DNA from 3 places in the Rhizobium sp. SG741 genome. Region 3 is predicted to be linked to each of the others. Evidence: predicted binding sites of a transcription regulator. Region 3 holds the regulator's gene; each other region holds the start of a gene.

What was found. The regulator LexA, encoded in region 3, represses DNA repair genes until DNA is damaged. The targets are predictions, from matches to a motif close to TGTTCNNNNTGTGTTCNG.
Region 1: FHT29_RS14500 (helicase-related protein) is a predicted target of LexA. The motif match lies at 2,093-2,110, and genes of this name have one in related genera.
Region 2: FHT29_RS09530 (YifB family Mg chelatase-like AAA ATPase) is a predicted target of LexA. The motif match lies at 3,160-3,177, and genes of this name have one in related genera.

The regions. Positions count from the first base shown of each region.
Region 1 covers NZ_JAAZQP010000005.1:62,704-67,188, forward strand. The annotation lists gene FHT29_RS14480 (beta-ketoacyl-ACP reductase) at 1-244, shown strand, start outside; gene FHT29_RS14485 (hypothetical protein) at 289-462, opposite strand; gene FHT29_RS14490 (YMGG-like glycine zipper-containing protein) at 622-876, opposite strand; gene FHT29_RS14495 (DUF3309 family protein) at 924-1,079, opposite strand; gene FHT29_RS14500 (helicase-related protein) at 2,352-4,485, shown strand, end outside.
Region 2 covers NZ_JAAZQP010000003.1:223,625-228,109, reverse strand. The annotation lists gene FHT29_RS09540 (LysE family translocator) at 1-358, shown strand, start outside; gene cysK (cysteine synthase A) at 495-1,463, shown strand; gene FHT29_RS09530 (YifB family Mg chelatase-like AAA ATPase) at 1,536-3,068, opposite strand; gene gshB (glutathione synthase) at 3,255-4,202, opposite strand; gene FHT29_RS09520 (cupin domain-containing protein) at 4,296-4,485, opposite strand, start outside.
Region 3 covers NZ_JAAZQP010000004.1:175,897-180,381, reverse strand. The annotation lists gene kdsA (3-deoxy-8-phosphooctulonate synthase) at 1-11, opposite strand, end outside; gene FHT29_RS12375 (VOC family protein) at 8-895, opposite strand; gene lexA (transcriptional repressor LexA) at 1,320-2,042, shown strand; gene FHT29_RS12365 (ComEC/Rec2 family competence protein) at 2,023-4,482, opposite strand.

The DNA.
Region 1 (4,485 bases), on a different contig from region 3:
CGCGCAGGAGGGGGCTGCCAAAAACATCACCGTGAATGCCATTTGCCCGGGCTATATCGGCACGGAAATGGTGCTTGCTGTGCCGGAAAAGGTTTTGAACGAGCGCATCATTCCGCAGATCCCCGTGGGACGCCTGGGCCAGCCCGAGGAAATCGCCCGCGTCGTTGTCTTCCTTGCCAGCGACGATGCCGGTTTCATCACGGGATCGACGATATCAGCCAATGGCGGGCAATTCTTCGCTTGAAGCCGATCTTCGTTATCGGTGGGATTGCCGGGCGAGCCCGGCAATCATCCTCGGCCTGAATTGGCCGATTGCCGCCGTCGCGGCTTGAATTCCAGGACGACGGCTTCCAACGGCATCCGCCGCTTTTCCTTGTCACGCGCCCTTGTCGCGCAGACGAGCGCATAAAAACTGGTGCCAATGAGCGCGAACGCTGCAATGCTTGCGATGATTGCGGCCATGATGCCGTTCCTTTCTCAAAACACTGCTCCCTTCCCGCGATCGGTTCTCGCGGGAAGAGGATTGTCCTACAGGAGTTGCTCTCCCCGGGGGGCGGCGCAAAGAGCTTGACGATCATGATCGACCGTCAAGGGCAACCGGCCATGAGGCGTCAGCCTGCCTTAGCGGCAACGAGCCTCGTAACGGTGACCATAGCGGTCGCGGTAGATGCAATAGCCGCTACGTTCATGCGACCGTCCGATAAGGTTGCCGACGACACCACCGGCGACAGCGCCGACCGCGGCGCCACCCCAGCTATGCGTGGCCACGCCACCGATCAGGGCGCCTGTACCGGCGCCGATGGCTGTGCCTTTCTCCGTGGCGGTGCACGACGCTAGTGCGCCGACGAGCGCGATCGCGACGATGATCTTCTTCATGGTGTTAGCTCCCTAGTGTTTCGAGGTTTTCAACAATGGTCTGAGGATCAGATCCGACCCATCAATAGCAGAATAAGAACGATAACGAGAACAAGTCCGAGGCCGCCTGATGGACCATATCCCCAAGCCCGGCTGTAACCCCAGCTCGGAAGTGCGCCGATCAGTAGCAGAATCAGTATGACGAGCAGTACCGTACCAAGCATGATGCGTCCTCCATGTGCGTCGCTCGAACATTTCGCCGGCACGGGCTTGTCGCCCGGCCAACAGCATATTCCATGCGACCCCGCTGGTTCGTTTGTGGGGAACTAGCGGAGTTCCTTGCGTTGCTGCCGTAGAAACTTTCTTCCGGGAAAATTGTTCCGGCTAAGAAATAAAAATACGCGAGTGCAATGGGCTCGGTGTCCGGCAAAGGGTTAACGCGATCATGTGATGTGATGGCGAACCGGCCGGGCAGGACTTATGCCTATGGTTAAAATTTTCTGAAAATACAATATGTTGCGGTGAACGAAACGGGAAGGCGATCATGTCTGTGATTCGTCTGCGATTCGTTCTGCATATGGCCTTGGTTAGCGTTGGGGTCGGCGGGGAAGGCGCTTGCGCTCGAGGCTCGAGCGGGAAGGAGCCTGGGCGGTTCGCCGGAAAGTGGTGCGTCGCAGGTCCGATTGGTTAATGGGGACCAGTTTGCGCGTTGGCCGGCGGGCGCGTGCCGTTCTTCATCTCGCGATGCATTTCTGTCCAGCTACTAGATATGGCCGTGAACAAACGAAATACGCGGACGAATCAGCGATTCGTCTCCGATTCGTTCCGGCTTTGGTCGAAGCGTTAACGGATACAATTATAGGGTGTATTTATTGATTCATTATATCTGGGCTCGCTGAAAGATTAACCGCAATCCAAGATTCGGGCCGAATCGCGGTCTCAACCATTCAGAGTCCTGCGTGCTTTCGACGAAAAGCCGCTATATATTGTAGAGAACAAAGGCAGAAACTGCCGGAATCAGCGATTCGTCGCTGATTCGTTCCGGCTTTGGCCCGATTGTTAATGCGACGGCGGGCACATCGGGAAATCCGGTATGTTTACAAATGATTAACCGTAAATCCGTGTGAAATTTCGCCTCCCGCGAATTCATTGCTTGACTCCCCTTTCCGCGAAAAAGGCCATGAAAGTGCGATTCAGTATCTGGTGGGATTCTGTGAATCGAAATCCATATATAGTAGTGAACAAATGAAGAACTCTGCCGAGTCAGCGATTCGTCGCCGATTCGTTCCCAAGCTGTTCCCCAGTCGGGGGGACTCGCATGGGGTGCAGGGATAATGTATCTTTTGGTTGAGACTGCCGTTTATGAAATCAGCTGTTGCGGCCGCTGTTTTTTGATTCAGGTCTTGCCTTTGTCACATATGGTCGTCATTTGTTCTTCTCTTCAAGGAGGAGCTCGCTGATCGGAAGACGGTAGTTTCTCGCCCATGCACGGACCCATGACTCAAATCTCGCACCCCATGATCCTGAGCGGACGCGGCGTGACCGCAGTGCTCGGACCTACCAATACCGGCAAGACCCATTATGCCATCGAGCGCATGGTGGCGCATGGCAGTGGCGTGATCGGCCTGCCGCTGCGGCTGCTCGCGCGTGAGGTCTATACGCGCGTCGTTGAGAAGGTCGGGGCCCAGCATGTTGCGCTGGTGACGGGTGAGGAAAAGATATCGCCGCCCAATGCGCGCTTTTCGGTCTGTACCGTCGAGGCAATGCCGCGCGAGACGCGTGCTTCCTTCGTCGCCATCGATGAAGTGCAGCTGGCCGGAGATCTGGAACGCGGCCATATCTTTACGGATCGCATCCTGCATTTGCGCGGCCGGGACGAGACGCTGCTGCTCGGCGCCGGCACGATGCGGCCGATTCTCGAGCAGCTTCTGCCCGGGATTACCGTCATCGAGCGGCCGAGGCTGTCGCATCTCTTCTATGCCGGGCAGAAGAAGATCACGCGCCTGCCGCAACGCACGGCGATCGTCGCCTTTTCCGCCGACGAGGTTTATGCCATCGCGGAGCTTATTCGCCGCCAGCGCGGCGGAGCCGCCGTTGTGCTCGGCGCGCTGAGCCCCCGCACCCGCAATGCGCAGGTGGCGCTCTACCAGGAAGGCGATGTCGAATATCTGGTCGCCACCGACGCCATCGGCATGGGCCTCAATCTCGACGTCGATCATGTCGCCTTTGCCCAGGACCGCAAGTTCGACGGCTATCAGTTCCGCAATCTCAATCCCGCCGAGCTCGGCCAGGTCGCAGGCCGCGCCGGGCGCCATCTGAAGGACGGCACTTTCGGCGTGACGGGTCAGGTCGATCCCTTCGACGACGAGCTGGTGCGCCGGATGGAGGGGCACGAATTCGACACGGTGAAGGTGCTGCAATGGCGCAGCAAGGATTTCGACTTCGCCTCGATCGCCGCGCTGCGCGCCAGTCTCGAAGACGCTCCGCGCGTGCAGGGCTTGACGCGGGCGCTGCCTGCGGTAGACCAGCAGGCGTTGGAATATCTGTCACGCGATCTGGAGATTGCCGATCTTGCCAGCAGCCCGGCGCGGGTCGAAAAATTATGGGAGGCCTGTGCGCTTCCCGACTATCGGCGTATCACGCCCGCCCAGCATGCCGATCTTATCGCTACCCTCTTTTCCGATCTCGTGCGCTATGGCACGGTGAAAGAGGATTTCCTGGCCGAGCAGGTGCATCGTGCCGATCGGACAGATGGCGAGATCGACACGCTTTCGGCGCGAATCGCGCAGATAAGGACTTGGACCTATGTGTCGAACCGGCCCGGTTGGCTTGCCGATCCGACACACTGGCAAGAAAAGACGCGGGAAATCGAAGATCGATTGTCCGATGCGTTACATGAACGGTTGACGAAACGCTTTGTTGATCGCAGGACATCTGTGCTCATGAAGCGCCTGAGAGAGAATGCGATGCTGGAAGCTGAAATCAGTGTGAATGGGGATGTCTTCGTCGAGGGGCATCATGTGGGGCAGTTGACCGGATTCCGGTTCACGCCAATCTCCGGAACGGAGGGGCCGGACGCCAAGGCTGTCCAGTCGGCTTCGCTGAAGGCGCTTGCGCTGGAGTTCGAGGCGCGTGCCGCTCGCATGCACGCGGCCGGCAACAGCGATCTTGCGATCAGTGCCGATGGTCTCGTGCGCTGGCTCGGCGATCCCGTGGCGCGCCTATCGGGCAGCGATCATATCATGCGGCCGCGTGTCCTCCTGCTCGCCGACGAGCAGTTGACCGGCAATGCGCGCGATCATGTCGCCGCCCGCATCGAGCGCTTCGTGAACCATCACATCAGCACGATCCTGAAGCCGCTCGACGATCTCCAGCGCGCTGAGGATCTGCAGGGCCTCGCCAAGGGGCTCGCCTTCCAGCTGGTGGAAAATCTGGGCGTGCTCTTCCGCCGCGATGTCACCGAAGAGGTGAAGTCGCTGGATCAGGACGCGCGCGCCTCCATGCGCCGTTACGGCGTTCGCTTCGGCGCCTATCATATTTTCGTGCCTGCGCTGTTGAAGCCGGCTCCGGCCGAGCTCATCAGCCTGCTCTGGGCATTGAAGAACGATGGCCTGGACAAGCCGGGCTATG
Region 2 (4,485 bases), on a different contig from region 3:
CTGGAAGCTCTGGACCGCCGGTCTGCTGTCGACCGATGTCGTGGCGAAGAAATCGAACGGCGCCGGCATGGCCTTTCTCTCGGGCTTGCTGGTGACGCTCGGCAATCCGAAGACCATGCTCTTCTATGTCGCGCTCGTGCCGACGCTCATCGACATCGGCAGTATCGGCCTGCGTGAATATGCCATGCTGCTGGCTGCAACCTTCGTCGTTCTTCTGGTCGTCCTCGTGCCCTACATGCTGCTTGCCTCGCGGGCTCGAACCTTCCTGAAGAAGCCAAGAGCCCTGCAGATATTGAACAGGGTCGCCGCCAGCATTCTCGCCGGCACGGCCGCCTTTATCGCCGCCCGCGCGGCCTGAAAAAACCTTCTCTGAAGAGGCCTCTTGAGAGATTCTTTTCTCACGGGCGACAAGCCGGGAGAATGAGCGCACTCTGGTTTCCGCAGGCGTTTGATCCTATTGTCACTCCACAATTCAAATATAGGGAGAGCTACCCATGTCCGACACCCGCAAACCAGGCCGCGGCCGCGTCTACGCCTCGATCACCGAGACCATCGGCGATACGCCGATCGTCCGTCTCGACAAGCTGGCTAAGGAGAAGGGCGTCAAGGCCAACCTCCTGGCAAAGCTCGAATTCTTCAATCCGATCGCCTCCGTGAAGGACCGCATCGGCGTTGCCATGATCGAGAGCCTGGAAAGCCAGGGCAAGATCGCCCCCGGCAGGACCGTGCTGATCGAGCCGACGTCTGGCAATACCGGCATCGCGCTCGCCTTCGCCGCCGCCGCCAAGGGCTACAAGCTGATCCTCACCATGCCGGAGACCATGTCGATCGAACGCCGCAAGATGCTGGCGCTGCTCGGCGCCGAACTGGTGCTGACCGAAGGGCCGAAAGGCATGAAGGGCGCCATCGCCAAGGCGGAGGAACTGGCCGCAACGCTGCCGGACGCCATCATTCCGCAGCAGTTCGAAAACCCGGCCAATCCGGAAATCCATCGCAAGACGACGGCCGAGGAAATCTGGAACGACACCGAGGGCAAGGTGGATATCTTCGTGTCCGGCATCGGCACTGGCGGCACGATCACCGGCGTCGGCCAGGTGCTGAAGGCCCGCAATCCTGACGTCAAGGTCATCGCTGTCGAGCCAGCGGATTCACCGGTTCTTTCGGGCGGCAATCCCGGCCCGCACAAGATCCAGGGCATCGGCGCCGGCTTCGCGCCGAAGATCCTCGACACCCATGTCTATGACGAGGTGGTCACCGTCACCAATGACGAGGCTTTCCAGCTGGCCCGGCTCGTGGCGAAGCTCGAAGGCGTGCCGGTCGGTATCTCCTCGGGTGCTGCGCTGACGGCGGCCATCAAAGTCGGCCAGCGCCCGGAAAACGAAGGCAAGACCATCGTCGTCATCATACCCTCCTTCGCCGAACGCTATCTCTCGACGGCGCTGTTCGAAGGTTTGGGCGGCTGACAAGACCTACCCCCTTGCCAAGCATTCAGAGGGCGCCGCAGCGCCCTTTGTCATTTCTGGTCCTTGCGGGTTTCACGCAGCCGCGGTCAGCCGCTCGCCAGCAATGCGATAGGAGATGGCTTCGGCCAGATGAATGCGCCCGACGGTCGGCTTGTCGTCGAGATCGGCGAGCGTGCGCGCCACCTTGAGGATGCGGTGATAGCCGCGAGCCGAAAACTTCATCTTCTCCGCCGCATCCCGCAGCAATTGCAGGCCGGCGGCATCCGGCTCGGCAATGGTTTCGATCATCGCGGTCGAGCAGCGGGCATTGGTGACGATCCCCTTCATGCCGGCGCTCTCGAAACGCTCTCGCTGCCGCTCCCGGGCGCGAGCAACACGCAACGCAACATCGGCGCTCTTTTCCGCCGTCGTCGGCCGGATCAGATCGGCGGCGGAAACGGCGGGCACGTCGATGCGAATATCGATGCGATCAAGCAAGGGCCCGGAAATGCGTCCCTGATAATCGCTCACGCAGCGCGGCCCGCGGGCGCAGGTGTGGCCCGGTTCGCCGGCCATGCCGCATCGGCAAGGGTTCATCGCCGCGACGAGCTGGATGGCGGCGGGGTAGGAAACGCGATGGTTCGCGCGGGCAATGACGCATTCGCCGGTCTCCAGCGGCTGGCGCAATGCATCGAGCGCCTGCGGTGAGAACTCCGGCAGCTCATCGAGAAAGAGAATGCCGTGATGAGCGAGCGAGGCCTCACCGGGCCTGGCGCGCAGACCGCCGCCGACGAGCGCTGCCATGGTGGCGGAATGATGCGGCGCGCGATAGGGCCGCCGGTCGGAGAGCTTGCCGCCCGAAAGCTGGCCTGCGACGGAATGGATCATCGACACTTCGAGCAGTTCCGCCGTCGACAATGGCGGCAATATCGACGGCAGGCGCGAGGCGAGCATCGACTTGCCGGAACCGGGCGGGCCAACGAAAAGCAGATTGTGACCGCCTGCTGCCGCCACTTCCAGCGCGCGCTTGGCGCTCTCCTGCCCCTTGATGTCGGCAAGATCGGGCAGATTGGCGGCGGCGGCGCGGATCGACGGCTCCGGGCGGGACAGGACCTGTGTGCCGCGGAAATGATTGGCGAGCGCGATCAGGCTGCGGGGCGCGAGAATATCGATCTCCTTGCCCGCCCAGGCGGCTTCCGGCCCGCTCTCGGCGGGGCAGATCAGCCCCTTGCCCACGGCATTGGCGGCGATCGCCGCCGGTAAGGCGCCCGCGACGGGAGCAATCGTGCCATCGAGGTTGAGCTCGCCGATGACGGCATAGGAGGATAGTGCATCGGCCGGGATTGCGCCGAGGGCTGCCATCAGGCCGAGAGCGATGGCAAGATCGAAGTGACTGCCTTCTTTCGGCAGGTCTGCCGGCGCAAGGTTGACCGTCACCTTCTTCGGCGGCAGCGCCAGGCCGGAGGCATGGAGCGCTGCCTGGACCCGTTCGCGGCTTTCGGCCACCGCCTTGTCAGGCAAGCCGACGATGTGCATCAGCACCTTGCCCGGCGCGATCATCACCTGAACTTCGACGGGCACGCCCTCGATACCCTGAAACGCAACCGTACTGACGCGCGCCACCATGCCCTGCCCCCTGTCATCGGACTCGTTTGCCGCTACTTGCCCTGATCAGCAAACTATGGGTTGCAATCTGGCATAAGACAAGGAATGAAACAAGAACAATAAATGAACATAGACATCATAAATCGGCCGGCGACCAAGCGCCGGCTTCTCAGGTCATGGGCTGGAATGAGTGGACAGATCCGCCGATCAGGCCCGCTTGGATTCGATCGCGTCCCAGAGCAGGCTGGCGATATCGGCGCCGCCGAAACGCTTCACTTCGCGGATGCCTGTTGGCGAGGTGACGTTGATCTCGGTCATATAGTCGCCGATGACATCGATGCCGACGAGCAGGAAGCCGCGGGCCTTCAGCGCCGGACCGATGCGGGCGCAGATTTCCTGTTCGCGCGCCGTCAGCTCGGTGGCCTCGGCGCGACCGCCGACGTGCATGTTGGAGCGGCTGTCATGTTCGGCCGGCACGCGGTTGATCGCGCCGACAGGCTCGCCGTCGACGAGGATAATGCGCTTGTCGCCCTTGCGCACGTCAGGCAGGTATTGCTGGGCGATGAAGGGCTCGCGGAAGAGCTGGCCGAACATTTCAAGCAGAGATGACAAATTGCGGTCGTCGCGCGTCGAGTGGAAAACGCCGGCGCCGCCATTGCCGTAAAGCGGCTTCAGGATGATGTCGCCCATCTCCTCGCGGAAGCGGCGGATTTCGCCGGCATCGCGGGTGATCAGCGTCTTCGGCATCAGATCGGCGAATTCGGTGACGAAAATCTTTTCCGGCGAGTTGCGCACCCAGGCGGGATCGTTGACGACGAGGGTCTTCGGATGGATGCGCTCCAAGAGATGCGTCGAGGTGATGTAGGCCATGTCGAAGGGCGGATCCTGGCGAAGCAACACCACATCCATGGTTGAGAGATCGACACGTTCCGGCTCGCCAAGCTCGAAATGATCGCCCTTGACGTCACGCAGGATCATCGGCTCGACGGAAGCATAGACCTTGCCGTCGCGCATGCTCAGCTGTTCCGGCGTATAATGGAAAAGTTTGTAGCCGCGGTTCTGGGCCTCGAGGCTCATGGCGAAGGTCGAATCGCCCGCAATGTTGATGCCCCGGACATGGTCCATCTGGACCGCGACATTCCTAATCTTCGCCATAGTCAGCCCTCGCTCGAATTCGCGGACAGATGTAGGTCGGCCCGCCTTCAAACGCAACGGCTATTCAAGAGCTTCCGCAGAGGCTCGCCGCGCTCAGGCTGCAAGACCCTGGGTGCCGCCCTGCCTGACGAGATTGCGCAGGCGATAGGCCATGGTCAACGGCTTCGGGAACGGCTTGCGGCAGAAGGCCACCTTGCGCAGATAGCGATCGATGCGCCACGTCGCCCATGTGCCGCCGGCAAAATAGGCGACGTCTCCGGCATTGAGCGTGCGTTCGACGCCG
Region 3 (4,485 bases):
TTCGTGCTCATGCTATCTCCTCGAAGGCGAACAGGGCGCCCGGTCCGGGGGCCAGCCTTGTCAATATACGATTGTTCTTACGCGTGTAGGTGACGCCGTTAGCAGCGAAATGCGACGATGTCACGGAAAGATCGCGTGTTTTGAAAAGGATTGCGCGCGCCTGCAAGCCGGGATCGTCCGAGTGAACAGGCAAATCGTAAAACGCTTCCATGCCTGCCGGCGTCAGGAGCTCGATATCGGCATTGGCCGCCCTGATCGTCAGACCGAAAGAATGTTCCGATATCCAGGGTTCACCGACGATCGCTTCGAAGAAAGTGCGGAACGCGGCCGGGGTGGGTGTCGATATCGCCACCCGCGCAATGCCGGTGACGCCGTTTTCATGGCGCTCCAGCACGCTGCGATCGGCCGGCAGCGGATTGATGCGCTGGCAGCAGAAGGCCAGAAAATCCGGCGCACGCAGATCGGCGGCGAAAGCGAGACGAAAACCGGCGACGGTCTCCGTTCCATCCGGCATTTTCATGGGACGCGAGAAATCCAGCATGCGTCCCGCCGAGATGGCGCTTACCCGAAAGCGCTCATCATCGGCGACAGCATCCTCCGAGCCGAACACCACGGCTGAAAAGCCGTCTTCACCGAGCCGGAAGCGATAGGCCTGATCGCGCGCAACGAAGACATTCCCCGCGCCGACGCTCTCCTCACATTGCTCAGGGGATGCCACTGCCAGCGGTTCAAGATAGGTCTTGTCCGCAAAGAAGACGCAGGCATTCTCGGTGCCGAACGGATGCCGGGCGTCGGGCGCGACGGTGAAACCGAGCTTGCCGAGCCGCTCGCGCGCCAAAGCGAGATTGACGGTCGGCAATACGAGATGATCCAGCGGATGCGGCGACAAAGTCATGATGTCTCCTATTTTCCTGCGCCCGCAGGTTTGCGCCCATCCATCCTCCAATTCAAGATGAAAGCAAGACGATAGAGGCGCAAGACGACCGCATGTCCTGTCGAAGACGCCAGATCACGCGGCTGATTCTTTGATCGGTACCGGAATCGCATGTCGTGAAAATGGCTTTCATCCATGCGTCAGCTACTCAAGGTAGGCTGCATGCGCCCAATGAAGCACTAAAGAGCATTTCCTTATGTTTTCCGATATGTTAGCGCGGATATAACCATATGAGACTTTTATCGGGTCCACCCAGTGATGTCGAATATTTAACTGTCCGTGCAAAGCTTTACCGAAATTTAAGTACTTGCGGAACACATATGGAACATATAGTGTCCGTTCTGGATTTGTTTCACGCTTTTCTCGATTCTGGGGTTCCAAGACGATGTTGACGCGCAAGCAGCAGGAACTGCTTCTCTTCATTCACGAACGGATGAAGGAGTCCGGCGTGCCACCATCTTTCGACGAGATGAAGGACGCGCTGGATCTTGCATCCAAATCCGGTATTCACCGTCTGATCACGGCTTTGGAGGAACGAGGGTTCATCCGCCGGCTACCGAACAGGGCCAGAGCGCTTGAGGTCATCAAGCTGCCGGATGCCTATAATCCAAGCCTGCAGCCGCGCCGCGGCTTTTCGCCGAGCGTCATCGAAGGCAGCCTTGGCAAACCCCAGCCAGTTGCGCCGCCTGCTCCGCCAAAAGTGGCGAACGACGACCAGAACAGCTCTGTTTCGGTACCGGTCATGGGCCGCATCGCCGCTGGCGTTCCGATCTCGGCCATCCAAAACAATACCCACGACATAACCGTCCCTGCCGACATGCTCGGCTCGGGCGAGCATTATGCGCTGGAAGTAAGAGGCGATTCAATGATCGATGCCGGCATTTTTGACGGCGATACGGTCATCATTCGCAATGCAACGACTGCCAATCCGGGCGATATCGTCGTCGCGCTCGTCGACGACGAGGAAGCGACGCTGAAGCGCTTCCGCCGCAAGGGGGCCTCCATCGCGCTCGAGGCAGCCAATCCCGCTTATGAGACCCGCATCTTCGGGCCGGATCGCGTCAAGGTGCAAGGCAAGCTCGTTGGCCTCATTCGCCGTTATCACTGACCGGTGATGCTCGGACGATCGGCGCGCCGAATGTGCCTGTGCGCCAATCGTAGGTTCTGTGCCGAGCCCATGGGCGCTGTGGATTTTCGAACGCAGTAACCACATTTGGCTTGTCGGTGCTGAGGTCCATCTCAATGGACCCTGTTTGCCGCAATGTGGCGCCTGTGAAAAGCATGGCGCCGGAGCGGCAGCGATCCAGGCGTAGTCGTACGGGAGTGACGACGATATTGGCCGTATCGCAGGCCGGCGACAGGTAAGCTGCGTCCTCGATGGTGACCAGCATCGCGCCATTTTCAAGCATCGCGACGCACCATGCGCCCTTTTGGCAAGCAAAACTGCCCTGCATGGCCTGGTCGAGTGCTTCATCCATTGCCTTGCGAACTGCGCCCTGCTCTTCGACGCTCAATCGCCGGCGATGATCCGTCTTGCTGATCTGGGGAAGGCGGCTATTAACAGGAAGGATAGTCGGAGGTTGATGCTCGCTCGCAACCAGCGCCCTCTGCCACTGTTCGAAAATGAAAGCCTGCGGCCTTTCGCGATTTGTTGCCAGTATGTCGTCCTGTCGCAAGGCAACCAGAACACCATCCTCGGAAATCATGAGATCCGGTTTGGGCACGCCAGAGCCGAATGCTGCCACGCCGAGGGAAGAAAGCAGCAACAGCAGGCCCACATGGCGCACGCTCGTTCGCAACATCGTCATGAGCAGAAAGCCTGTGATGAACGTCGGCATAAGCCAGGCGGGCTGGCGGCCGAAGGTAATATCGCCGCCCCACCCCGCCACCGTTTTGGCGATAGCGATGACCAACTCCAGTCCCTCGCCGGTGATTTGCCAAAAGGGCCCGTCGAGGCCAAATGGCATAAGCAACATTGCCGCCATGCCAAACGGCATGACGACGAAGGAGACTATCGGCATCGCAGCGAGATTGGCTGCAAGTCCGTATGTCGCCAACCGGTGAAAATGCTCGATCGAGAAGATCGCCGTCGACGCGCCGCCAATGAAGGAGGTCGACAATATGCCGCCGAAGAAGCGCGTAACGAACAGCAGGGGGCTCAGGAGCCTGGAGCGCGAAAGAATATTTTCCCGATGCTGGCGCCGTTTCCAAAGCGTGTAGCCGGATACCAGCGCCAGCGTCGCGGCGTAGGACATCTGAAAGCTCGGTCCGAGCACCTGCGACGGCGACAGGCTGAGAATGACGATTGCCGAGAGCGCAACGTTGCGCAGACTGATCGACGGCCGGTCGAAGAGCACGGCAACCAGCATGATCGCCATCATGATGAAGGCGCGTTCGGCCGACACGCCAAAGCCGGAAATGAGATAGTAAGCCGTCAGGGTTACCAGCGCGCCGAAAGCGGCTATCTTCTTGGTCGGCCACGCCTGCGCCATGCCGGGAAACAGGCTGAACAGATAGCGCAGGCCGATATAGAAGATACCGGCCGAAAGCGCCATGTTGAGGCCGGAAATGGCAATGATATGCGTGAGCCCGGCCATTCGCAGCGCTTCGGTCGTTTCGTCCGAAAGCGCGCGTCTCTCATCGGTGACAAGTGAGGCCGCGAAAGCGCCGGTGTCGCCGGGCAAGGTTCTTCTAATCCTGTCGCCTATGCTGTTGCGCAGGCCGGCAAGCCAGATATCCGCCTTGTCCGACACCGAATCCGCCGCAACATCACTGGCCGGTGACAGCAGGGTCGGCTTTCCAAAGGCAAAGCCGTTTGCACCGATGCCGTTGAAATAGGAACTGAACGCGAAATCGTTGAGATCAGGCAGAGCAGGTCCGGCCGGAGGCGTCAGTCGCGCCTTGCCCTGGATGCGGTCGCCGAGGTTGAACGGTTCTGCCTGTTTGCGCACGAAAATGGTGACGCGCTCCGGCGGTCTGCGAATGGCCGGCTTTTCTGTCTTGTCGACTTTGACGACGTATCGCCAACCTCCGTTATCGTAGGATTCTCGCCTTTCGATCCGACCTGTGACGGTCGTGGTCACAGCCGAGTCGAGCATGACGGTCGATGCCCGCCAGCTTTCCCACTGTGCCAGAGCCATGCCCAGACAAACCAGCATGCCGGCGAAGAGGACATGCCGAAGCACGCGGCCCGCTTCGCGCCTGAAAAGAAAGCTGCCAGCCAGGACCAGAAGCGCAGCAAGGACCGTCTGCGGCGGCGGATCGATATCGGCCTTGAACCAGAAGATCGTGCCGAGGCCCATATAGATCGGCGCAAACAGGATGGCACGACCATGCGCGGCCTCCTCTTCGATCAGGCGCCAAACAAAGGATCTGATGCGACTGACAGCCAGGTAGAAACGCGCGACCGGCGGCGCCTGATCCTGCGTCCGCTCCCGCTGCTCCGCTTTGGCACGAGAAACAAGGGGCGTGGCGGCATGGTGAGGCTCTGCAGGCCCAGGAAGATTCCTGCCATCCTCCTGCTGCTCCGGTGCCTCTAAATTAGGCATTCA